2 regions of the Streptomyces sp. NPDC046727 genome follow, and region 1 is predicted to be linked to the other one. Evidence: predicted binding sites of a transcription regulator. Region 1 holds the regulator's gene; the other holds the start of a gene.
The links. The regulator HrcA, encoded in region 1, represses chaperone genes, less so after heat shock. The targets are predictions, from matches to a motif close to TTNGCACTCNGNNNNNCNGAGTGCNAA.
Positions count from the first base shown of each region.

Region 2: the regulator HrcA is predicted to act here: its motif matches at 5,616-5,642, upstream of groES (co-chaperone GroES).

Region 1 covers NZ_JBEYYR010000035.1:50,260-61,611, reverse strand. Annotated here, with positions in the region: gene ABZ937_RS33065 (PDZ domain-containing protein) at 1-53, opposite strand, end outside; gene ABZ937_RS33060 (hypothetical protein) at 100-612, opposite strand; gene ABZ937_RS33055 (VOC family protein) at 1,018-1,410, opposite strand; gene ABZ937_RS33050 (16S rRNA (uracil(1498)-N(3))-methyltransferase) at 1,428-2,165, opposite strand; gene ABZ937_RS33045 (nitronate monooxygenase) at 2,162-3,250, opposite strand; gene dnaJ (molecular chaperone DnaJ) at 3,351-4,487, opposite strand; gene hrcA (heat-inducible transcriptional repressor HrcA) at 4,488-5,504, opposite strand; gene ABZ937_RS33030 (MBL fold metallo-hydrolase) at 5,666-6,388, shown strand; gene ABZ937_RS33025 (DUF3097 domain-containing protein) at 6,423-7,238, shown strand; gene ABZ937_RS33020 (Uma2 family endonuclease) at 7,216-7,806, opposite strand; gene hemW (radical SAM family heme chaperone HemW) at 7,911-9,143, opposite strand; gene ABZ937_RS33010 (SpoIIE family protein phosphatase) at 9,171-10,988, opposite strand; gene ABZ937_RS33005 (AMP-dependent synthetase/ligase) at 11,161-11,352, opposite strand, start outside.
Region 2 covers NZ_JBEYYR010000001.1:208,530-219,881, forward strand. Annotated here, with positions in the region: gene ABZ937_RS00865 (LysR family transcriptional regulator) at 35-934, opposite strand; gene ABZ937_RS00870 (MOSC domain-containing protein) at 1,015-1,683, shown strand; gene ABZ937_RS00875 (SDR family oxidoreductase) at 1,795-2,568, shown strand; gene ABZ937_RS00880 (ester cyclase) at 2,645-3,352, shown strand; gene groL (chaperonin GroEL) at 3,417-5,042, opposite strand; gene groES (co-chaperone GroES) at 5,161-5,469, opposite strand; gene ABZ937_RS00895 (polysaccharide deacetylase family protein) at 5,683-6,495, opposite strand; gene ABZ937_RS00900 (polysaccharide deacetylase family protein) at 6,492-7,418, opposite strand; gene ABZ937_RS00905 (methyltransferase domain-containing protein) at 7,509-8,672, shown strand; gene ABZ937_RS00910 (sigma-70 family RNA polymerase sigma factor) at 8,620-9,921, opposite strand; gene ABZ937_RS00915 (YciI family protein) at 9,969-10,325, opposite strand; gene ABZ937_RS00920 (FG-GAP-like repeat-containing protein) at 10,435-11,352, opposite strand, start outside.

The DNA of each region.
Region 1 (11,352 bases):
GTCACCAAGTCGCCGTGCAGATGGGGGAACCGGAGATAGGCCGCCTGAGTCACCCCGTCACTCTACGCAACGACCGGCTGCCCCGCTCCCGGTTTCGGATCACTTGCCCGGCACGGGCCGGACGGTCTGCGTGACGGTGACGGTGACGGTCGGCTTCGGCTGTCCCGCGGTGGGCGGGTGGTACGTCGGCCCGGGCGGGGCGGAGCAGTTGCCGAGCCCGTTGACGTGGAACACCTGTCTGCCGTCGACCCTGGCCGTAAGGTCCCCGCGCACGCACGCCCCGTCGACGGCCTTGGTCACCACCCCGGCGACGACGATCTTGCGCCCGTCGTCCGTCTCGCCCCGGCAGTCGACGGAGACGACGGTGGTCTCGGTCGGCGCGGGCGAGGTGCCGCGCGTGTCGTCGCCGTCGCGGCCGGTGCAGGTCAGCCAGGCGACGTTCACCTGCCGGTGCTCCAGCGCGGCGGTCGCCGTCCGGTCGGTGGTGTACGCGACGGTCGCGGACCCGAGTCCGCCGGGCTGGCACGCCACGGCGGCCCCTGCGACCACCCCGACGAGTCCCACCACAGCGACAACCCGCGCCTCGCGCCGTATCCGCCTCGACAGGCCCATACAGCGCAGCGTCCCACCGCCACCCACGGCGCGGAAGCCCGCATACGGCCACTCACCCGTTCGTGGGGCGAGCCGTCTACCCTGATCCGATGCGCAGCGAACGCAGGCTCAGGCGGCTCGTTCTGCCGGACGGAACGGAGTACCGGTGGAAGGTCCGGCACCGGCACACCGCCGGCGGGCCCTGCACGGAGGTGCTCTCGCTGCACCGGGACGGGACCGTGGCGCACATCGTGTTCCCCGGTGTGGTCGTCGGCGGTTACACACATTCCGGTCTGGTCTTCGACCGGGACGGGCACACGGTCAACCTGCACGAGCCCCGTGTCGTACGGGCCTTCGTGGACGAGCTGCGGTCTCGCGGGCCGGTGGTGACCGGTGACGTGGACGGGTGGGCGCTGCTGCCCGCCGTCAGCCGCGCAGCAGCAGCCACTCCTGGAGTTCGACCAGATTGCCCTCCGGGTCCTTGAGGTGGGCCACCCGCATGCGGTCGGTCATGGGGGCCGGGCCGTGCAGCAGGGTGGCGCCCCGGGAGACGATCTCCGCGCAGTAGGCGTCGAGGTCGTCGACGCGCAGGACGACCAGGGAGCGGTGGCCGGTGGCGGCCTCGCCCAGCTCGTTCAGGACCTCGGCCATCATCGCCCGGTCCTGCAGCGCGATCCCGGCGGAGCCGGCGTGCGGGCTGAACTTCTCGTACGGGCCCTCGGTCGTCCCGGACTGCGGCTTGAGGCCGAGGACATCGGCGTAGAAGCGGTAGCAGGCCGGGAAGTCGGTGACGAGGAGCCGGACTTGGGCGAGTTCCACGATGTCTCCCGGACGGGTCAGGACCAGCGGCCGGTACGGCCCAGCAGCAGGGCCGCGGCGGCGGTGCCGGCGGTGGAGGTGCGCAGGACGGTGGGCCCGAGGACGTAGGCTTCCGCGCCCGCCTGCGCGAAGAGCGCCAACTCCTCGGGGGAGACGCCGCCTTCGGGGCCGACGACCAGCACGATGTCGCCCTCGGCGGGGAGTTCGGCGGTGGCGAGACGCGCCTCGCCGCTCTCGTGGAGCACGGCGGCGAAGTCCGCCCGGGCGAGCAGCGCGGTCACCTGCTTGGTCGTCGCCGCGTCCGCGACCTCGGGGAAGCGGACCCGGCGGGACTGCTTGCCGGCCTCACGGGCGGTGGCCCGCCACTTGCCGAGGGACTTCAGCCCGCGGTCGCCCTTCCACTGCGTGATGCAGCGGGACGCCTGCCAGGGCACGATCGCGTCGACGCCGACCTCGGTCATGGTCTCGACGGCGACTTCCCCCCGGTCGCCCTTGGGCAGGGCCTGCACGACGGTGATCCGCGGGCCGGCCGGCGGTTCCTCGTGCACGTTCAGGTCCGTGACGACCAGCCGGTCCTTGCCCTCGGCGGCCTTGACGACCCCCTCCGCCCAGCGTCCGCGCCCGTCGGTGAGGACCACGTCCTCGCCGGGCCGCAGCCGCTTCACGGACACGGCGTGCCGTCCCTCGGGCCCGTCGAGCACGAACTCCGGGCCGATCCGGTCGAGTTGGTCGACGACGAAGACGGGAGCGGTCATCGCGGGTCACCTCCGGGCCGCGGCAGGTCCGACAACGCTGTCCGGGCCTCGGCGAGTTCGGCCGCCAGCACCTCCACCAGCCGCCCGGCCGGCAGCTCCCGGGCCATCCGGTGGCCCTGTCCCGCCCACAGCGCCATGCCCTGGGCGTCCCCGGCCTTGGCGGCGGCCTTGCGCAGCGGCGAGGTGAGGTGGTGGACCTCCGGGTAGGCGGCGGGGGCGTACGGGCCGTGCTCGCGCAGGAAGCGGTTGACCAGCCCGCGGGCCGGCCGGCCGGAGAAGGCGCGGGTCAGCTCGGTGCGCGCGAACAGGGGGTTGGTCAGCGCCTGCTTGTGCAGGGCGTGCGCGCCGGACTCGGGGGTGGCGAGGAACGCGGTGCCCAGCTGGGCCGCGCTCGCGCCCGCCGCGAGGACGGCGGCGATCTGGCCGCCGCGCATGATGCCGCCCGCGGCGACGACCGGGATGCGCACGGCCTCCCGGATCTGCGCGATCAGCGACAGCAGCCCGATGCCGGAGCCGTCGTTCTCCGGCAGGTCCCGGTGGGTGCCCTGGTGGCCGCCGGCCTCCACGCCCTGCGCGATCACCGCGTCCGCCCCGGCCCGCTCGACCGCGCGGGCCTCCTCGGCCGTGGTGGCGGTGACCAGGGTGAAGGTGCCGGCCCGGCGCAGCTTGTCGAGCACCTCCCGGCGGGGCACGCCGAAGTGGAAGGAGACCACCGGCACCGGGTTGTCGAGCAGCACGGCGAGCTTGGCGTCGTAGCCGTCGTCCCGTCCGCTGTCCGGGTCGCCCAGCTCGGTCTCGTACCAGGCGGCCTCGCCGGCCAGTTGGTGCGCGTAGACGTCGACGGCACCGGACTCGGCGTGCTCGGGCTGCGGCATGAACACGTTCACGCCGAAGGGGCGGCCCGTGAGCCCCCTGAGCTGCTTGATCTCCTGGTACATGCCGTCGGCGGTCTTGTATCCGGCGGCGAGGAACCCGAGGCCGCCGGCCTCGGAGACGGCGGCGGCGAGCTGCGGGACGGAGACACCGCCCGCCATGGGGGCCTGCACGATCGGGTGGGGGAAGAGATCGGTCAGCGCGGAGGACATGACCGCATGTTGTCACGTCCTCCGAACAAGTCCGAATCCGGGCTTCCCCCGGCATAGGACAGGGGCATACGGGGTGCGGGAACACCCCGTATGCCACGGCTCAGCGGCCGTTGAACGCGTCCTTCAGCCGCGAGAACAGCCCCTGCTGACCTGGCTGGAACTGGCCCTGCGGGCGTTCCTCGCCCCTCAGCTTGGACAGCTCGCGCAGCAGTCGCTCCTGCTCGGGGTCGAGCTTGGTCGGGGTGGTGACCTCGACGTGCACGATCAGGTCGCCCCGGCCACCGCCGCGCAGATGCGTGACGCCCCGGCCGTGCAGCGGGATCGACTGGCCGGACTGGGTGCCGGGCCGGATGTCGACCTCCTCCATGCCGTCCAGCGTCTCCAGCGGCACCTTGGTGCCGAGGGCCGCCGCCGTCATCGGGATGGTGACCGTGCAGTGCAGGTCGTCGCCGCGCCGCTGGAAGACCGAGTGCGGCAGCTCGTGGATCTCGACGTACAGGTCGCCGGCGGGACCGCCGCCGGGGCCGACCTCGCCCTCGCCCGCGAGCTGGATCCGGGTGCCGTTGTCGACACCGGCCGGGATCTTCACCGTCAGGGTGCGACGGGAGCGGACGCGGCCGTCGCCGGCGCACTCCGGGCACGGGGTCGGCACGACCGTGCCGAAGCCCTGGCACTGGGGGCAGGGGCGGGAGGTCATGACCTGGCCCAGGAAGGACCGGGTGACCTGGGAGACCTCACCCCGGCCGCGGCACATGTCACACGTCTGGGCGGAGGTGCCCGGGGCCGCGCCCTCGCCGTTGCAGGTGTTGCAGACGATCGCGGTGTCGACCTGGATGTCCTTGGTCGTCCCGAAGGCCGCCTCGTCCAGCTCGACGTCGATGCGGATCATCGCGTCCTGGCCGCGCCGGGTGCGCGAGCGCGGGCCGCGCTGCGACGCCGTACCGAAGAACGCGTCCATGATGTCGGAGAAGTTGCCGAAGCCGCCGGCCCCGAAGCCGCCCGCGCCGGCCCCGCCCGACTGGGAGAGCGGGTCGCCGCCGAGGTCGTAGACCTGCTTCTTCTGCGGGTCCGACAGCACCTCGTAAGCGGCGTTGATCTCCTTGAACCGCTCCTGGGTCTTCGGATCCGGGTTGACGTCCGGGTGCAGCTCGCGCGCGAGCCGGCGGAACGCCTTCTTGATCTCATCCTGCGACGCGTCGCGGCGCACGCCGAGAACGGCGTAGTAGTCCGTGGCCACCTACGACTCCGCCAGGATCTGTCCGACGTACCGTGCCACTGCGCGTACCGCTCCCATCGTTCCCGGGTAGTCCATGCGGGTCGGTCCGACCACGCCGAGCTTGGCAACCGCCTCGCCGCCCGAACCGTAGCCGACCGACACGACGGAGGTGGAGTTGAGTCCCTCGTGGGCGTTCTCGTGGCCGATGCGCACCATCACGCCCGGATCCTTCGCCTCGCCGAGGAGCTTGAGGAGCACCACGTGCTCCTCCAGGGCCTCCAGGACGGGGCGGATCGTGAGGGGGAAGTCATGTCCGAAGCGGGTGAGATTGGCGGTACCGCCGATCATCAGCCGCTCCTCGTTCTCCTCGACGAGTGTCTCCAGGAGAGTGGAGAGCACCGAGGAGACCGTACCGCGGTCCTCGGGCTCGAAGGCCTCCGGCAGGTCCTCGACCAGCTTCGGCACATCCGTGAACCGGCGGCCCGCGACCCGGCTGTTCAGCCGCGCCCGCAGATCCGCCAGCGAGGACTCGCCGAACGGCGCCGGGCAGTCGACCATCCGCTGCTCGACCCGGCCGGTGTCCGTGATCAGCACGAGCATCACGCGCGCCGGGGCGAGCGAGAGCAGCTCCACGTGCCGCACGGTGGACCGGGTCAGGGACGGGTACTGCACGACGGCGACCTGCCGGGTCAGCTGCGCGAGCAGCCGTACCGTACGGGCCACGACGTCGTCGAGGTCGACGGCGCCCTCCAGGAAGTTCTGGATCGCGCGGCGCTCGGGCGCGGTCATCGGCTTCACGCCCGCGAGCTTGTCCACGAACAGCCGGTAGCCCTTGTCGGTGGGGATGCGCCCGGCGCTGGTGTGCGGCTGCGCGATGTACCCCTCGTCCTCCAGGGCCGCCATGTCGTTGCGGACGGTCGCCGGGGAGACGCCGAGGCTGTGCCGCTCGGTCAGGGCCTTCGACCCGACCGGCTCCTCGGTGCCCACGTAGTCCTGGACGATGGCGCGCAGTACCTGAAGCCTGCGTTCACTCAGCATTCGCGCGCACCTCCAGCATGTGTTCCCCTCGGGCCTCAGGTCGTCCGCCTGGCACTCCTCCCATGCGAGTGCCAGCCTTCCCCGGCCCAGTGTACGGCTGTCGGGTACACACTGGGCAAGGTCGGGCCGCCGTACCGGGTCGTACCGCTAGCGTCGCGGGTATGACCGTGACTTGGGAAGAGCTGGGGTGGGAACGGCTGGCGACCGGGGTGGGACGGTGCCGGCTGCCCGGCTGGGACTGCACCGCGGGCCTGGTGCTGGGCGCGGGTACGGCGCTGGCGGTGGACGCCGGATCGAGCCTGGCCGAGGGGGCCCGGCTACGGGCGCGGGCGGAGGAACTGGCCGGCGGCCGTGTGACCCATCTCGCTCTGACCCACCCCCACTTCGACCATGTCCTCGGGACGCCCGCGTTCGCCGGAACGCAGGTGTACGCGGCGGTGGGCCTGGACGCGGTGCTGGCGTACGAGCGCGAGGAGCTGCGCCTGGACGCGATCAGGAACGGGCTGGCGGTGGCGGACGCGGACGAGTCGGTGGCGGCGCTGGTCCCGCCCGGCCATCTGGTCTCCGGCGAGTGGACCCTCGACCTGGGCGACGGCCGGCAGGCGCTGCTGGCCAACGTGGGCCCCGGCCACACCGCGCACGACCTGGCGGTCCTGGTGCCGGGGGATCCGGAGGTGGTCTTCTGCGGCGACCTCGTCGAGGAGTCCGGCGAGCCCCAGGCGGGCCCGGACGCGATCCCCTCCCGCTGGCCGGACGCGCTCGACCGGCTGCTGGCGCTCGGCGGCGAGGACGCGCTGTACGTACCCGGTCACGGCGCGGTGGTGGACGCGGGGTTCGTGCGCCGCCAACGCGAGCAGCTGGCGGCGCGGTTCGGCGTGTCGTGAGCACGACTTCCCCGGTTCTCCTATCGTCATCCGAATGCGCCAGTACTCCGCCGACCTGACCCCGCCGTGGAAGAAGCCGAAGCCCGTGCCGGAGGTACCGGCCGAGCCGGGCCTGGTGGTGGAGGAGCCCGGCACCGGGTTCTGCGGCGCGGTGATCCGCTGCGAGGCGGGCACGGTGACGCTGGAGGACCGCTTCGGCAAGCACCGGGTGTTCCCGCTGGAGCCGGGCGGCTTCCTGCTGGAGGGGAGGGTGGTGACCCTCGTCCGGCCGTCCTCGTCGGCTCCGTTACGTCCCGCCCGTACGGCCTCCGGTTCGATCGCCGTCCCGCAGGCACGCGCGCGGGTGGCCCGGGCCGGGCGCATCTACGTGGAGGGCCGGCACGACGCCGAGCTGGTCGAGAAGGTCTGGGGCGACGACCTGCGCATCGAGGGCGTGGTCGTGGAGTACCTGGAGGGCGTGGACGACCTGCCGTCGGTCGTTTCCGACTTCTCTCCCGGTCCGGACGCCCGCCTGGGGGTGCTGGTGGACCATCTGGTGCCGGGTTCGAAGGAGTGGCGGATCGCGGAGTCGGTGACGAGCGAGCACGCGCTGGTGGTGGGCCACCCGTTCATCGACATCTGGCAGGCGGTGAAGCCTGCGTCGCTGGGCATCGAGGCGTGGCCGGTGGTGCCGAGGGGGCAGGACTGGAAGACGGGCGTGTGCCGGGCGCTGGGCTGGCCGTCGGAGAACACCGGGGCGGTGTGGCAGGCGATCCTGAAGCGGGTGGGGTCCTACAGGGACCTGGAGCCGGAGTTGCTGGGGAGGGTGGAGGAGCTGATCGACTTCGTCACGGGTAGCGGTGGGGCCTGACCTTCTCGTACGTGGCGAATTCGCTGGTGTCCAGTTCGACGCCAAGGGGCTCCAGTGGCGTGAGGTCGCCGAATTTGGTGATCCGCTGGCACCGATAGTCCGCGTACTCTCCATCGCCCGTCGGCTCGGTGAGCAGAACGCACTGGCCCATGATCGGGTCGATGATGAAGTAGGCGGGGATTTTTGCCGCTGCGTAGATCGAACGTTTGACTTGGTAGTCCCGGTCCACGCTCGTCTTGGAGACGACCTCCACAAGCAAGGTGATGACCTGGGGCGGCATCAGCCTTCCGTGACCGGGTCCGGCACCTCGCTCGATCACCACAAGATCGGGCTGCGGCTCGCTGGTCTCTTCAAGGATGGCGATGTCCTGGGTCTGAAGCCGCCGCCAGTGCCGCCGGGGGATCTGGTCCTGAACCGCCTCGACGATGTCGTTGTGGGCCACGTCTGGCCCCGCCATCATCACAATTACCCCCCGGAGGAGCTCGACTTTGAAGCCGTCGGGAACCTCAAGGTTCTCGAAGACCTTCACGATGCCGGTGGTCATCGGTCGGTCGTCCACAGCGGTCATCTCCGCAGCCCTCCGGTTTCCGCCACCGTGCGCTTACGGCGGCAGCCTACGAATCAGGTTAGGTACCGAACCGACGTTCCGCACCGATTCACTCGCCGGAGTGATCAGTCCACCAGGTCCCGCACCACCGCGTCCGCCAGCAGCCGTCCCCGCAGCGTCAGCACGGCCCGCCCCTCCTCGTACGGCCCTTCCTGGAGCAGCCCGTCCGTCAGCGCCCGGCGCGACGCCGCCAGCCCCTCCTCCTTCAGCAGGGACAGCGGCACCCCCTCCCGCAGCCGCAGTTCCAGCAGGATCCGCTCCACCCGCCGGTCCTCGTCGGACAGCAGCTCGCGGCCCGCGCCCGGGGACTTCCCCGACGCCAGCGCCGCCGCGTACGCGCCCGGGTGCTTCACGTTCCACCAGCGCACCCCGCCCACGTGCGAGTGCGCCCCGGGACCCGCGCCCCACCAGTCGGCGCCGCGCCAGTACAGCTCGTTGTGCAGGCAGCGGCCCGCCTCGGAGGTGGCCCAGTTGGAGACCTCGTACCAGTCGAAGCCCGCCGCGCCCAGCATCTCCTCGGCGATCAGGTACCGGTCGGCGTGGACGTCGTCGTCGGTCATCGGGATCTCGCCCCGGCGGATGCGGCGGGCGAGCTGGGTGCCCTCCTCCACTATGAGCGCGTAGGCGCTGACGTGGTCGGGGCCGGCGCCGAGGGCCGCCTCCAGGGACGCCCGCCAGTCGTCGTCGCTCTCCCCCGGCGTGCCGTAGATCAGGTCCAGGTTGACGTGCTCGAAGCCCGCCGCCCGCGCCTCCGCGACGCAACGCTCGGGGCGGCCGGGAGTGTGGGTGCGGTCCAGGATCCTCAGCACATGCTGCCTGGCGCTCTGCATGCCGAAGGAGATCCGGTTGAAGCCGCCCTCGCGGAGCGTGGCGAGGTACGCGGGGTCGACGGACTCCGGGTTCGCCTCCGTGGTGATCTCCGCGTCCGGGGCGAGCCCGAACTCGTCGCGGATCGCCCCCAGCATCCGTACGAGATCGTCCGCGGCCAGCAGCGTCGGCGTACCGCCCCCGACGAAGACCGTACGGACCTCGCGCGGGTCGTCGCCCAGCACCTTCCGCGCCAGCCGGATCTCGTCGGCCAGCGTGTCCGCGTAGTTGTCCCTGGAGGCGAGCACTCCGCCGGTGCCGCGCAGCTCGGTCGCGGTGTAGGTGTTGAAGTCGCAGTAGCCGCAGCGGGTGGCGCAGTACGGGACGTGCAGGTAGAAGCCGAGCGGGCGGGCGGTGGCCCCGGCGAGCGCGGACGCGGGCAGCGCGCCGTCGGCGGGGACGGGCTCGCCGTCGGGGAGTGCGGAAGGCATGCCTTCCATTGTCCAGCACCGGGGGCGTTACTCCGCCTGGAGCACCAGCAGGGCCAGATCGTCCTCGGGCAGGCCGCCGCCGAAGTCGTGGACCAGGCGGCGGATCCTTTCCGCGATCAGCTCGGCGCTGAGCCCGGCGCAGCCGGACAGGGCGTGGGCGAGCCCGTCGCCGTCGTCGAACTGGCGGGAGCCGGAGCGCCGCTCGGTCACCCCGTCGGTGACGCACAGCAGGCTGTCGCCGGGCCGCAGCTCCAGCGTCTCGCTGGTGTACGTCTCGTCCTCCACGACGCCGAGGAGGGTCTGCGGGCGGGCCGCGGTGCGCACGGTGCCGTCGGGGGCGAGGACCAGCGGCAGCGGGTGGCCGGCGGAGGCGAGGGTGCAGCGGACGCCGCCCTCGTGGGGGGTCAGCTCGCCGTAGAGGAGGGAGAGGAAGCGGGTCTGCGGGTCCGCGGAGGCCAGGGGGCGGCCGCCGGCCGCGACCAGGGCGCGGGCGGCGGCGTCGGCGGCCTCGGTGGCGTCGTCCAGGAGGAGCTGGTTGAGGCGGTCCAGGACGTCGGCGACCCGGTAGCCCTCACGGGCGAGCAGGCGCAGCCAGGGGCGGGCGAGGCCGATGACCACGGCCGCCTCCGGGCCCTTGCCCTGGACGTCGCCGACGGCGAAGCACCAGCGGCCGTCGCCCGCCGGGAACAGGTCGTAGAAGTCACCGCTGGGGCCGCCCTTGTCGCAGGGCTCGTAGACGAGCGCGCTGCGCATGCCGGGGATCTCGGCGACCGCGCCGGGCAGCAGGCCGCGCTGCAGGACGGCGCTGATGGTGGCCTGACGGGCGTACTGGCGGGCCGCGCCGATGGCCAGGGCGACCCGTCTGCTGAGGTCCTCCACCAGGCCGGTGACCTCGTCCGGAAAGCCCCCGGGGGCGCACCGGCCGATGACCAGCGTGCCGAGCGGCCGGCCGCCCGCGATCAGCCGGTACGACAGCGCCGTCCCGTCGGCGCCCTGCGGGCCGAGCGCGTGGCCGGGCCAGGGGTAGGGCTCGGGCCCGGAGCGCAGTCCGTCCGGCGGGCAGGGCGGCTCCTTCTCCAGGGCGCACCGCAGCTCCTCGATGCGGGTCTCGCTGGCGTGCCAGACCCGGGCGGGGCCGCCGCCGTCGCCACCCCGCACGGACGCCTCGTCCTCCAGCCAGATCGCGCACCAGTCGGCGAGCCGGGGCACGATCAGCTGGCCGGTGAGCGCGGCGACCAGGTTCTCGTCCAGCTGTCCGGCGAGCAGGTCGGATGCCTCGGCGAGGAAGGACAGGGCGCCCCGGCCGAGCCAGTCCCGGTCGCCCGCGGCGCGGTGCGGCTGCGGGGCGAGGTCCTCGGCGACCTCCAGGGCGGGGTCCGCGGCGGGGCCGTCGAGGGCCTCGCTGCCGCCCGGGGGCAGCCGCGCCCACACGGTCTTGGCGCCGGGGCGGTAGGTGACCCCCCAGGACTCGGCGAGCGTGGCGACGAGGCGCAGGCCGCGCCCGTACTCGGGGGTCTCGTACGGCCCCTCGCCGTTCAGGGCGTCCCGCGGGGCGCGGGAGGGGTGCTGGTCGCGCACCTCGACCACGAGCGCGCCGGTCTCCTCCAGCCGCCAGTCGACCTGCACATCGGTGCCGGCGTGCACGACGGCGTTGGTGACCAGCTCGCTCACCACGGCCATGGCGTCGTCGGCCAGCCGGGCCGAGACCCCGGGCACCTTGTCCAGCGCGGCCCGCAGCAGCGCGCGGGCCGAGCCCGGGGCGAGGGGACTCCCGGGCAGCATGGCCTGGCCCTGGGTCTCGCCGGGCTGGGTCGCGCTCTCCCGCTGCGTCGGTATGGCCGCCATGGCGCCAGAGTGACAGACCGAGGGCACTTATAAGCGGTGAGTCACGGAAGTGGGCAGAAGAGAGAACCTTTCGAGCACCGGCGAGCAGGAAAAGGGGCGCGGGGAACTGCGCGACAAGCCACAGGCAACCCGCGGCCGCCGGCACTCCCCCAGCCGCCCCTCCGAAACCGCGCTAGCCCTCCCGTGTCCCGGCGTACATCTCCTCGATGAGGTGCTTGTACTCACGCTCCACCACGGGCCGCTTCAGCTTCAGGCTCGGGGTGATCTCGCCGTGCTCCACATCGAGGTCCCGCGGCAGCAGCCGGAACTTCTTGATGGTCTGCCAGCGCTGGAGCCCGGCGTTGAGCTGCCGCACGTACCCGTC
Region 2 (11,352 bases), on a different contig from region 1:
CGTCGCACCCGCCGCCGTACCCCTGAGCGCGCCCCTAGGGGCGTCCGGCCGCCCGGGCCAGTTGCTCCAGCGTCGCCGACACGGCCGGCACCTGGGCCAGGTCGGGCAGGGTGAGGGCGACGATCTGCCGCCGTACCGCCGGTTCCAGCCGCACCGTGCGCGCGCCTCGCGGCCGTACCGACTCGACGGCCAGCTGGGGCAGCACGGCGACGCCGAGACCCGCGCCGACCAGTCCGACCACGGCCGGGTAGTCATCGGTGGCGAAGTCGATGCGCGGGGCGAAGCCCGCCCCCTCGCACACCTCGATCAGCTGGCCGCGGCAGCGCGGGCAGCCCGCGATCCAGGGCTCGTGGGCCAGCTCGCCGATGGCGACGCTCTCCGCGCGCGCGAGCCGGTGGCGTTCGGGCACCAGGGCGACCAGACGGTCCGCGAGCAGGGGACGTACGACGAGGTCGTCCCAGTCCTCGGCGACCGCCGCTCCCTCGTAGCGGAAGGCCAGGGCCAGGTCGCAGTCGCCTTCGCGCAGCAGTTCGACCGACCGTGGGGGCTCGGCCTCCTCCAGGGAGACGCGGGTGCCCGGGTGGGCGGCGCGCAGGGCGGCCAGGGCCGTCGGGACCAGGGTGGAGCTGCCGCTCGGGAAGGAGACCAGCCGGACCCGGCCCGCGCGCAGGCCGGCGATGGCGGCGATCTCCTCCTCGGCCGCGGTGAGCCCGGCGAGGATGCCGGAGGCGTGCCGGACCAGGGCCTCACCGGCCTGGGTGAGGCGCATCTCGCGGCCGGCGCGGACCAGCAGCGGGGTGCCGACCGAGGCTTCCAGGGCCTTCATCTGCTGGCTGACGGCGGGCTGGGTGCAGCCCAGCTGGCGCCCCGCCGCCGAGAAGGACCCGGTGGTGGCGACGGCGCGCAGGACACGGAGATGACGGGCCTCGATCACCTTCCGAGCATAAGGCAGCCTTGGGTGGGGCGCCCGATATTGCGTCGACGCTTTGAGCCCGGATCGCGTAGCGTGCGGGGATGAAGCTTCTTTCGGTCAATCTGGGCAGCCCCCGGCACGCGCCCTACACGAACCAGCCGGACGGCCTGACCGGCATCGACAAGCGCCCGGCCGAGGGGCCGGTGCGGGTGGCGGCGCCCGGACCCAGGGGGGTCGGCGCGAGCGGGCTGGCCGGGGACGCGGTGTGCGACACCCGGTATCACGGCGGGGACCACCAGGCGGTGTACGCGTACGCCCGCGAGGACCTCGACGCGTGGGAGAGCACACTCGGTCGACCGTTGGCCAACGGCTGCTTCGGGGAGAACCTGACGACGGAGGGGCTGGACGTCTCCGGGGCGCTCATAGGCGAGCGCTGGCGGGTCGGTTCCGAGGTGGTGCTGGAGGTGACCTCGGGCCGCATTCCGTGCGCCACGTTCCAGGGCCATCTGGGCGAACGCGGCTGGGTCAGAAGGTTCACACAGAAGGGCGCAACGGGTGCCTACCTCCGGGTGATCGAGCCGGGCGAGATACGGACGGGCGATCCGGTCGAGATCGTCCACCGGCCGGACCACGGGGTGACGGCGGCGATGCAGTTCCGCGCGGTCACCACGGAACGGGAGCTGCTGCCCGAGCTGCTCGCGGCGGGCGAGGCACTGCACCCGGAGTCGCTGGCGAAGGCGCGGAAGTACGTGGCGGAGCACGACGGCTGAGGAACCGTCAGCGCGGTGCCCTGCCGAGCAGTTGAGAGGCCGTCGGCGGCACGCGGGGCGCGGTGGGCGCGGGCAGCGGAGGCTGACGGTCCGGGTCACTACCCTTGGGCCATGACAACGGCTCTGATTACAGGATCGACCGCGGGGATCGGTGCCGCCTTCGCGCGGCGGCTCGCGGCGGACGGGCATGACCTCGTCCTGGTGGCGCGGGACACCGGGCGACTGCGCGAGCAGGCGACCGAACTGCACGACCGGCACGGCATCGAGGTGGAGGTGCTGACCGCCGACCTCGCGCAGGACAAGGGCATCGAGGCGGTGGCCGAGCGGCTCGGCGACCGGAAGAACCCGGTCGACCTGCTGATCAACAACGCCGGTTTCGGCAACAAGGGCCGCTATCTGGACGTGTCGATGGCGGACGAGCTGCGGATGCTCAAGGTGCACTGCGAGGCGGTGCTCCGGCTGACGTCGGCGGCGGCCGGGGCGATGCGCGAGCGCGGCCGGGGCGGGGTGGTGAACGTCGCCTCGGTGGCCGCGTTCCTCCCGCGCGGCACGTACGGCGCGTCCAAGGCGTGGGTCGTGCAGTTCACCCAGGGCGCGGCCAGGGACCTGGCCGGCAGCGGGGTCCGGCTGATGGCGCTGTGCCCGGGGTTCGTGCGCACCGAGTTCCACCAGCGGGCCGGGATGGGCACGGACAACATCCCGGGCTGGATGTGGCTGGATGCCGACAAGCTGGTCGCGGCGGCCCTGGCCGACCTCGCGCGCGGCAAGTCGCTGTCCGTCCCGGATCCCCGGTACAAGGCGTTGATGGGCCTGGCGAAGGTGACGCCGCGTGGGCTGCTGGGCGGCATCAGTTCCCGTACGGGGCGCAGGTACGGGCCGCAGTGACGGGCGGGTGACGCTGCCGTCCCGGTGGGAAAATGGGCGGGACGGTACCGGACCAGGGGGGCCCGGAGGCAGCGTCATGACCTTCGTACAGCTCATCGAGTGCAGGACGAGCCGGCTGGACGAGATGAACCGGCTCATGGACGACTGGGTCCAGCAGACCAAGGGGAAGCGGACGGCGACGCACGCGGTGGTCGGCACGGACCGCTCGGACACGTCGCATGTCGTCGAAGTGGTGGAGTTCCCCTCGTACGAGGAGGCGATGCGGAACTCGAACCTCCCGGAGACCGACCGGATCTTCCGGGAGATGGTCGCGCTGTGCGACGAGATGCCGACGTTCACCGACCTGGACGTCGTACGGGACGAGCGTCTGTCCGAGGACACCGTGCGCAGGTTCCTGGAGGCGCTGTGTGCCGCGGACGAGCTGCCTCCGCTCAACGACCTGCTCGACGAGGACATCCACAGCCGTGATCCGATGAACCCGCAGGACACCATCGGACTGGACAACGTCCGCGCCGAGTTCCGGATGTGGCGCGGCGCCTTCGACTTCGCGTTCACGGTCGACGACGTGTTCGCCCAGGCCGACCGGGCCTGCGCGCGCTGGACCTGGAACGCCACGCACAAGGGCGACTTCCTGGGGATCCCGGCCACCGGCAGGCAGGTCACCATGACCGGGCTGACGCTGTTCCGGTTCGGCGCGGCCGGCAAGATCGCCGAAATGTGGTGGCAGCACGACCAGCTGGGCCTGATGCAGCAGCTGGGCGCCCTCGACGAGTTGGAGCGGTAGCCGGACAGGGCGAAGGCCCGGCTCCCCGTCCGGGGTACCGGGCCTTCGCTCGGGAGCGCTCGGCTCAGTGGGCGTGGCCGTGGCCGTGGCCCGCGGCGGCCGGCTCTTCCTCTTCCTTCTTCTCGACGACCAGGGTCTCGGTCGTGAGCAGCAGGGCGGCGATGGAGGCGGCGTTCTCCAGGGCGGAGCGGGTGACCTTGACCGGGTCGATGACGCCGGCCTTGACCAGGTCGCCGTACTCGCCGGTGGCGGCGTTGTAGCCCTGACCCTTGTCCAGGTCCTTGACCTTGGACACGATGACGTAGCCCTCCTGGCCGGCGTTCTCGCCGATCCAGCGCAGCGGCTCGACCACGGCGTTGCGGACCACGGCGACACCGGTGGCCTCGTCGCCGGCCTTGTCGAGGTTGCCCTCCAGCACCTTGGAGGCGTGGACCAGGGCGGAGCCACCACCGGAGACGATGCCCTCCTCGACCGCGGCGCGGGTCGCGGAGATGGCGTCCTCCAGACGGTGCTTCTTCTCCTTCAGCTCCACCTCGGTGGCGGCGCCGACCTTGATCACGCACACGCCGCCGGCCAGCTTCGCGAGGCGCTCCTGGAGCTTCTCGCGGTCCCAGTCGGAGTCGGTGTTCTCGATCTCGGCCTTGATCTGGTTGACGCGGCCCACGACGTCCTCGGACTTGCCGGAGCCGTCGACGATGGTCGTGTCGTCCTTGGTGACCGTCACGCGGCGGGCGGAGCCCAGCACGTCCAGGCCGGCCTGGTCGAGCTTGAGGCCGACCTCCTCGGAGATGACCGTGGCGCCGGTGAGGACCGCCATGTCCTGGAGCATCGCCTTGCGGCGGTCGCCGAAGCCCGGGGCCTTCACCGCGACGGCGTTGAAGGTGCCACGGATCTTGTTGACGACGAGGGTGGAGAGGGCCTCGCCCTCGACGTCCTCGGCGATGATCAGCAGCGGCTTGGAGGCACCGGCCTGGATGACCTTCTCCAGCAGCGGCAGCAGGTCCTGGATGGAGGAGATCTTGCCCTGGTTGATGAGGATGTACGGGTCCTCCAGGACGGCCTCCATGCGCTCCTGGTCCGTCACGAAGTACGGCGACAGGTAGCCCTTGTCGAAGGCCATGCCCTCGGTGAAGTCCAGCTCCAGACCGAAGGTGTTGGACTCCTCGACGGTGATGACACCGTCCTTGCCGACCTTGTCCATCGCCTCGGCGATCAGCTCGCCGACCTGCTGGTCCTGGGCGGACAGCGCGGCGACGGCGGCGATGTCGGACTTCTCGTCGATCGGGCGGGCCGAGGCGAGCAGCTCGTCGGAGACGGCCTTGACGGCGGCGTCGATGCCCTTCTTCAGGGCGGCCGGGGAGGCGCCGGCGGCGACGTTCTTCAGACCCTCGCGGACGAGCGCCTGGGCCAGGACCGTGGCGGTGGTGGTGCCGTCACCAGCGATGTCGTTGGTCTTGGTCGCCACCTCCTTCACCAGCTGGGCGCCGAGGTTCTCGTACGGGTCCTCGATCTCGACCTCGCGGGCGATCGTGACACCGTCGTTGGTGATGGTGGGGGCGCCGAACTTCTTGTCGATGACGACGTTGCGGCCCTTGGGGCCGATCGTCACCTTCACCGTGTCGGCAAGCTTGTTGACGCCGCGCTCAAGGGCGCGACGGGCGTCCTCGTCGAACTTCAGGATCTTCGCCATGGCAGCGGGAGCCCTCTCGGAAATCTGTGGGTGAAAAACGCAGCGCCCCGGGCGCCCGGCTTCTTATCGATCGCGGGGGCCAGGGGCGCTGCTCAAAGCAGAGAGTTGCTTGAGGTGATTACTTCTCGATGATCGCGAGGACGTCGCGAGCCGAGAGGACGAGGTACTCGTCGCCGTTGTACTTCACCTCGGTGCCGCCGTACTTGCTGTAGAGGACGACGTCGCCGACCTTGACGTCGAGCGGGAGACGCTCGCCGTTCTCGAACCGGCCCGGGCCCACGGCGAGGACGGCGCCCTCCTGGGGCTTCTCCTTCGCGGTGTCCGGGATGACCAGGCCAGAGGCCGTGGTCTGCTCGGCGTCCAGCGGCTGGACCACGATGCGGTCCTCAAGCGGCTTGATGGCAACCTTGGAGCTGGCGGTCGTCACGATCCGACCTCCCCCTTCGGAGATCTCACGGGGTTAACTGTCTGAGGTGGCGACCAGGTCGATCCGTCGTCGCGGGTGCCGGACCTGCCCGTCGCGTTGTTGGCACTCTCCAGTGGGGAGTGCCAGACCTGAGACTATGACCGCGATTAGCACTCGGTCAAGCGGAGTGCCAATGCCGGCGGCGCGTCGCGCGGAACTGCCCCCCGAAAGCCCCTACAGGTAGTCCTCGAGACGCCCGGCCGTGAGCCCCTCCCCCTGAGCCTCCCTCAGCACCCGCACCACGCGTTCCCGCAGGGGCGGACCGGCCGGCTCCTCGGGGCCCACCAGGACGATGTCGCCGGGGCGCAGGTGGTGGGGGCCGTGCGTGTAGACGAGGCCGGCCGGGGTGAGGGCGGCGCGCCACAGGACGAGCGCGGAGATGCCGCAGTCGGCCGCCGCGCGCAGGGTGGTCGGGTCGTAGGAGCCGTAGGGCGGGCGGAAGAGGCGGGGGCGGACGCCGAGGCGGGCGCGGAGGCGGTCCTGCTGGCCGCAGATCTCGGCGCGCTGGCCGGCGTACGGCAGCCCGGCCGGTGCCCGGTGGTCGACGGTGTGGTTCTCGATGCCGGCGCCGAGGGCGCGCAGGCGGGCGAAGTGGCGGTAGCCGGGGGCGGCGACGCTGTCGGTGAGGAACAGGGTGACCGGCAGCCGGAGTTCGCGGACCATGTCGACGAAGCGGGGGTCCCGTTCGGCGCCGTCGTCGTGGGTGAGGAAGACGACCGGGTCGCGGGTGGGGACGTGGTCGACCACCGGGGGCAGGGCGCGGGCCCCCGGGTGCGCGGCGAGCGGCCGGGCGGGGTGCACCGGGGAGCGGGCGAGCGGGCGGGCCAGGCCCCAGTGGCGGTAGCGGCGGTCGGCGGCGGGGCGGGACGGGCGGACCCCTTCGGCGGCCTTCTTGCCGAGGCGTTCGATGGGGTCGACGGACTGGGCGCAGCCCGTGAGGAGCAGGGCCGAGGCGAGGACCGCGGCCGGGCCCCGCACGCGCCTCACAGGTAGTCCTCCAGGCGGGCCACGGCGTAACCCTCGCGCGTGACCTTGTTCAGGAAGCGGCGCATGTCGTCCACCATCGTGCCGTCCCAGTCGCCCGGGCCGCGGAAGTGGGTGAGGACGATGTCGCCGGGGTGCAGGCTGCGGTCCCAGTCGCGGTACTCCCAGTGGTCGACGAAGACCTCCTCGTCCCAGATGGGCGCGTACCTGATCCCGCAGGCCTTGGCGGCGCGCAGGGTGTCGCCGTCGTAGTTGCCGTACGGCGGCCGGAACACGGTGGGCGCCCTGCCGAACTGCTCCTTCATGACGGCCTGCATGCCGCAGATCTCGTCCTTCTGCTCCTCGTAGGACAGGCCGGGCAGGTAGGGGTGGGTGAGGGTGTGGTTGTTGAGGGTCACGCCCTGCGCCTGCATCCTGCGGAAGTAGCCGTAGTCGTCCTTGACGAGGTAGTTGCTGAGGAAGGCCGTGTACGGCACCTTCAGCTCGCTCATCATGCGCAGGAACGCGGGGTCCTTCTCGGCGCCGTCGTCGATGGTGAGGAAGACGATCTTCTTCCTGGTGGGGACGGTGGTGAAGACCGGCGGGAGGTCTTCCTCCTCCTGGCCGTCCACCTCGAAGCCGTCCCGCGGGGTGATCCTGGGCTTCTCCGCCGGCGGGGCCGGGGGTGCGATCGGGGCGCGGTCCAGGCCCCAGCGCCGGGCGGCGGCGGCCAGCCGGGCCTGTTCGGCGGCCTGGCGGGCGTGTTCGGCAGCCTGGCGGGTCCGCGGGTCCAGGGGGCGGGCGGGGCCGCCCTGGCCGGTGGCCGGTTCGCCGCCGTCGGCGCAGCCGGACAGGAGTGCGGAGGCAGCCAGCGCGAGGGCGGCGGAGCCCGTGGCCGCCTTCCGGACCCGCGCCCGGTTTTTGTCATTTTGTAGTACTGCTCGCATGGTGCCGGATCCTCCCAGGCGCCGGCCCGCGTCCCGGGCCGACACCGCCGCCGGAGGCGCACCATCCACCGACTGGCCCACAATGAGCCGGTGAACGACCTCGCTCTGCTCCTCACCCCCGAAGGCCGCGCCCTCCTCGACGAGGTGCGCGACACCGAGCCCGCGCAGGAGCTGGCGGTGGCCACCCGGCTGCGCCGCGACCATCCGGCCGAGCTGGTCTCGGCCGCGCTCGGCCAGGCCCGGCTGCGGCAGCGCGCGGCGGCCAAGTTCGGGGCGGAGGACGCCGGGCGGATGTTCTTCACGCCGAACGGGGTCGAGCAGTCGACGCGGAGCAGCGTGGCGGCGTACCGGGCGGCCCGGATGAAGGACCTGGGGGTGACCTCGGTCGCCGACCTGTGCTGCGGGATCGGCGGTGACGCCATCGCGCTGGCGCGGGCCGGGATCCGGGTGCTGGCCGTGGACCGGGACCCGCTGACGGCCGCCGTCGCCCGGGCGAACGCCGAGGTGCTCGGCCTCGGCCGGCTGATCGAGGTCCGGGAGGCGGACGTCACCGAGGTCGGCACCGCCGGCTACGACGCCGTCTTCGTGGACCCGGCGCGGCGCGGCGGCCGGGGCCGCATCTTCGACCCGGAGGCGTACTCACCGCCCCTGTCCTGGGCGGTCGCCGCCGCCCTCGCCGCACCCCGCGCCGCCCTGAAGATCGCCCCGGGCGTCCCGCACGAGGCGGTCCCCGCCGAGGCCGAGGCGGAGTGGATCTCGGACGGCGGTGACGTGAAGGAGGCGGTGCTCTGGTTCGGCACCGAGCCCGGCCTGGTCCGCGCCACCCTGCTGCCCGGACCGCGCACCCTGCTCGGCCGGGGCCTGCCCGATCCGGAGGTACGCCCGGTGGGCCGGTACCTGTACGAGCCCGACGGCGCCGTGATCCGGGCCCACCTGGTCGCCGAGGTGGCCGAGCAGCTCGGCGGCGGCCTGATCGACGCGACCATCGCCTATGTCACGGCCGACGACCTGCGCCCGACGCCGTACGCCTCGGCCTACGAGATCACCGACCGGCTCCCCTTCAACGTCAAGAAGCTGAAGGCCCTGCTGCGGGAGCGCGAGGTCGGCACGCTGACCGTGAAGAAGCGCGGCTCGGCGGTCGAGCCGGAGGAACTGCGCCGCAAGGTCAAGCCGCAGGGCCCGAACGCGGCCACCGTCTTCCTCACCCGGGTGGCCGGGGCACCGACGATGCTGATCGGTCATCCGGCGGGGTGACGCACTCCCGCGCCCGGCGCAGCAGCAGTTCGCGTTCCTTCTCGTTGCGGGCCAGCCCCGCCGCCCGGGTGAACTCCTCGCGGGCCTCGGCGGGGCGGCCGAGGCGGGTCAGCAGGTCGCCGCGGACGCTGGGCAGCAGGTGGTAGTCGTGCAGCGCGGGGGCGGCGGCCAGGGCGTCCACCAGCTTCAGGCCCGCCGCCGGGCCGTCGGCCATCGACACGGCGACCGCCCGGTTCAGCTCGACCACCGGGGACGGCGCGCGGGCGGCCAGCAGGCCGTACAGGGTGGCGATGGCGCGCCAGTCGGTCTCCTCGTACGTGTGGGCGTGCGCGTGGCAGGCGGCGATGGCGGCCTGGAGGGCGTACGGGCCGGGCGGGCCGGCCGCCGTGGCGTCGGCGCGGTCGAGGGCGCGGACCCCGCGCGCGATGAGCATGCGGTTCCAGCGGCGCCGGTTCTGGTCCTTCAGCAGCACCGGTGTGCCGTCGGGGCGGGTGCGGGCGGCGGCGCGGGACGCCTGGAACTCCAGCAGCGCGGTCAGGCCGTGCACCTCGGGCTCCTTGGGCATCAGCGCGGACAGCACGCGGGCCAGCCGCAGCGCGTCCTCGCACAGGCCGGGGCGGAGCCAGTCGTCGCCGGCGGTGGCCGCGTAACCCTCGTTGAAGATCAGGTAGATGACGTCCAGGACGGAACCGAGGCGGGCCGCGCGGTCGGGACCGTACGGCACCTCGTAGGCGACGTTCTTGGTGGCGAGTGTCTTTTTCGCCCGGACGATGCGCTGGGCGATCGTCGGCTCGGGGACCAGGTAGGCGCGGGCGATCTCGGCCGTGGTCAGGCCGCCGAGCAGGCGCAGGGTGAGCGCGGTGCGGGCCTCGGGGGACAGCACCGGGTGGCAGGCGGTGAAGACCAGCCGGAGCAGGTCGTCGTCGATGGCGTCCGGGTCGGCGGGCTCCTCCGGGGGTGCCGTGGTCTCCAGGTCGCGGCCGATCTCGGCGAGCTTGCGGGCGTAGGTCTCGCGGCGCCGGACCAGGTCGACGGCCCGGTGCCGGGCGGTGGCCATGAGCCAGGCGCCGGGGTTGTCGGGCACGCCCTCCCTCGGCCACCGTTCCAGGGCGGCGACCAGGGCGTCCTGCGCCAGTTCCTCGGCGATGCCGACGTCCCGGACGATCCGGGCGACGCCGGCGATCACGCGGGGCGACTCCAGGCGGAAGACGGTCTCGATGGCGTGCGCCGCGGTGGGCTGTGGTTCCACAGCCCACCATGCAACACCCTGTCCGGCGGAAGGCCAAACGAGAGGGCCTAGCCCTCGGCGACCTCCCGCACCTCGCAGGAGACGGTCCAGAACGGCTCGTGGACCTGGAGGAACCGCTTGGTCCACTCCAGGGCCTCGGCCTTGTCCTTGCACTGCATGAGCGCGTAGCCGCCGATGACCTCCTTGGCCTCGGTGAAGGGCCCGTCGGTGACGGAGATCTTCCCGTCCTTCCAGTGCATGGTGGTGCCCTGGGCGGAGGGGGTCAGCCCGGCGGTGTCGAGCATGACGCCGGCCTTCGTGACCTCCTCGATCAGCTCGCCCATCCGCCGCATCAGCTCCTCGCTGGGGCCGCCGGCCGGGGCGGAGGACTCGTCGATGTGGATGATCGACAGGTAGCGGGGCATGGTGACTCCTTCGGTCGGGGCGGCGGGGCCGTTCCCCGCCGCTCACCCATGCGTCGAACGGGCGGCACGCGGATCGACACGGGCGCGGAAAAATCTCCGGGAAATTTTTCTACTTCAGCTCCGACCCGAACGACGCCTTCGTGTACGGCGCCTTCACCGCCTTCCCGCCGAAGACCAGGGCACCGTCCGTGACCAGGCCGGACGTGCGCCCGCGCAGCACCCAGACCGCGCCGTTGCCGCCGTCCTCGCCCGTGGCGGAGGCGGTCAGTTCGGCGTGGCCGTCGCCGCCCAGGTCGAGCAGGCCGACGGCCTGGCCGAAGGCGTCGTTCCGCTCGGCCGTTCCGGGGACGCCCCGGGTGTTCTGGGTGAAGGCCTGCGCGCCGGTGCCGGTCAGACCGGTGCGGCTGCCGCGCAGCAGGTCGACCGCGCCCGCGGAGCCGTTCTCGCCGGGCACGCCGACCGCCACGTCGTCGAAGCCGTCGCCGGTGACGTCGCCGACGGCGACCGAGGTGCCGAACCCGTCGTCCGTCTCGGCGGTGCCGGGCACTCCGGGGGTGTTCTGCCAGTACGCCCGCCAGGTGTTCGCCCCGCCGAGGCCGGTGGCGGAGCCGTACGCCACCCGGATCCGCTCGTCGGCGATGTACGTGGTGACGAGGTCGTCGTAGCCGTCGCCGTTCAGGTCGCCGAAGGCCACGGGGCCGTCGCCGGCGGGGTAGGAGTAGCTGTTGGTGAGGCCGGCGGGGGTGCTGACGTAGAGGCGGGTGCAGTGGCTGCCGTCGCCGCAGTACACCGACAGGGCCAGGTCGGCGCGGCCGTCGCCGTTGAGGTCGCCGGTGGCTCCGTCGTGGACGTCGAGGAAGCGCAGGCCGTCGGGGTCGAGCGGGGTCCGGGCGGCGGGCGTGCCGCTGCGCCCCAGCGGGCCCTTCCACAGGGTGGCGGTGGTGCCGACGGGGTCGTCGCCGGGGGCGAAGCCGGTGCGGAAGGCGGCCAGGTCGAGCCGCCCGTCGCCGTCGAAGTCACCGGTCTG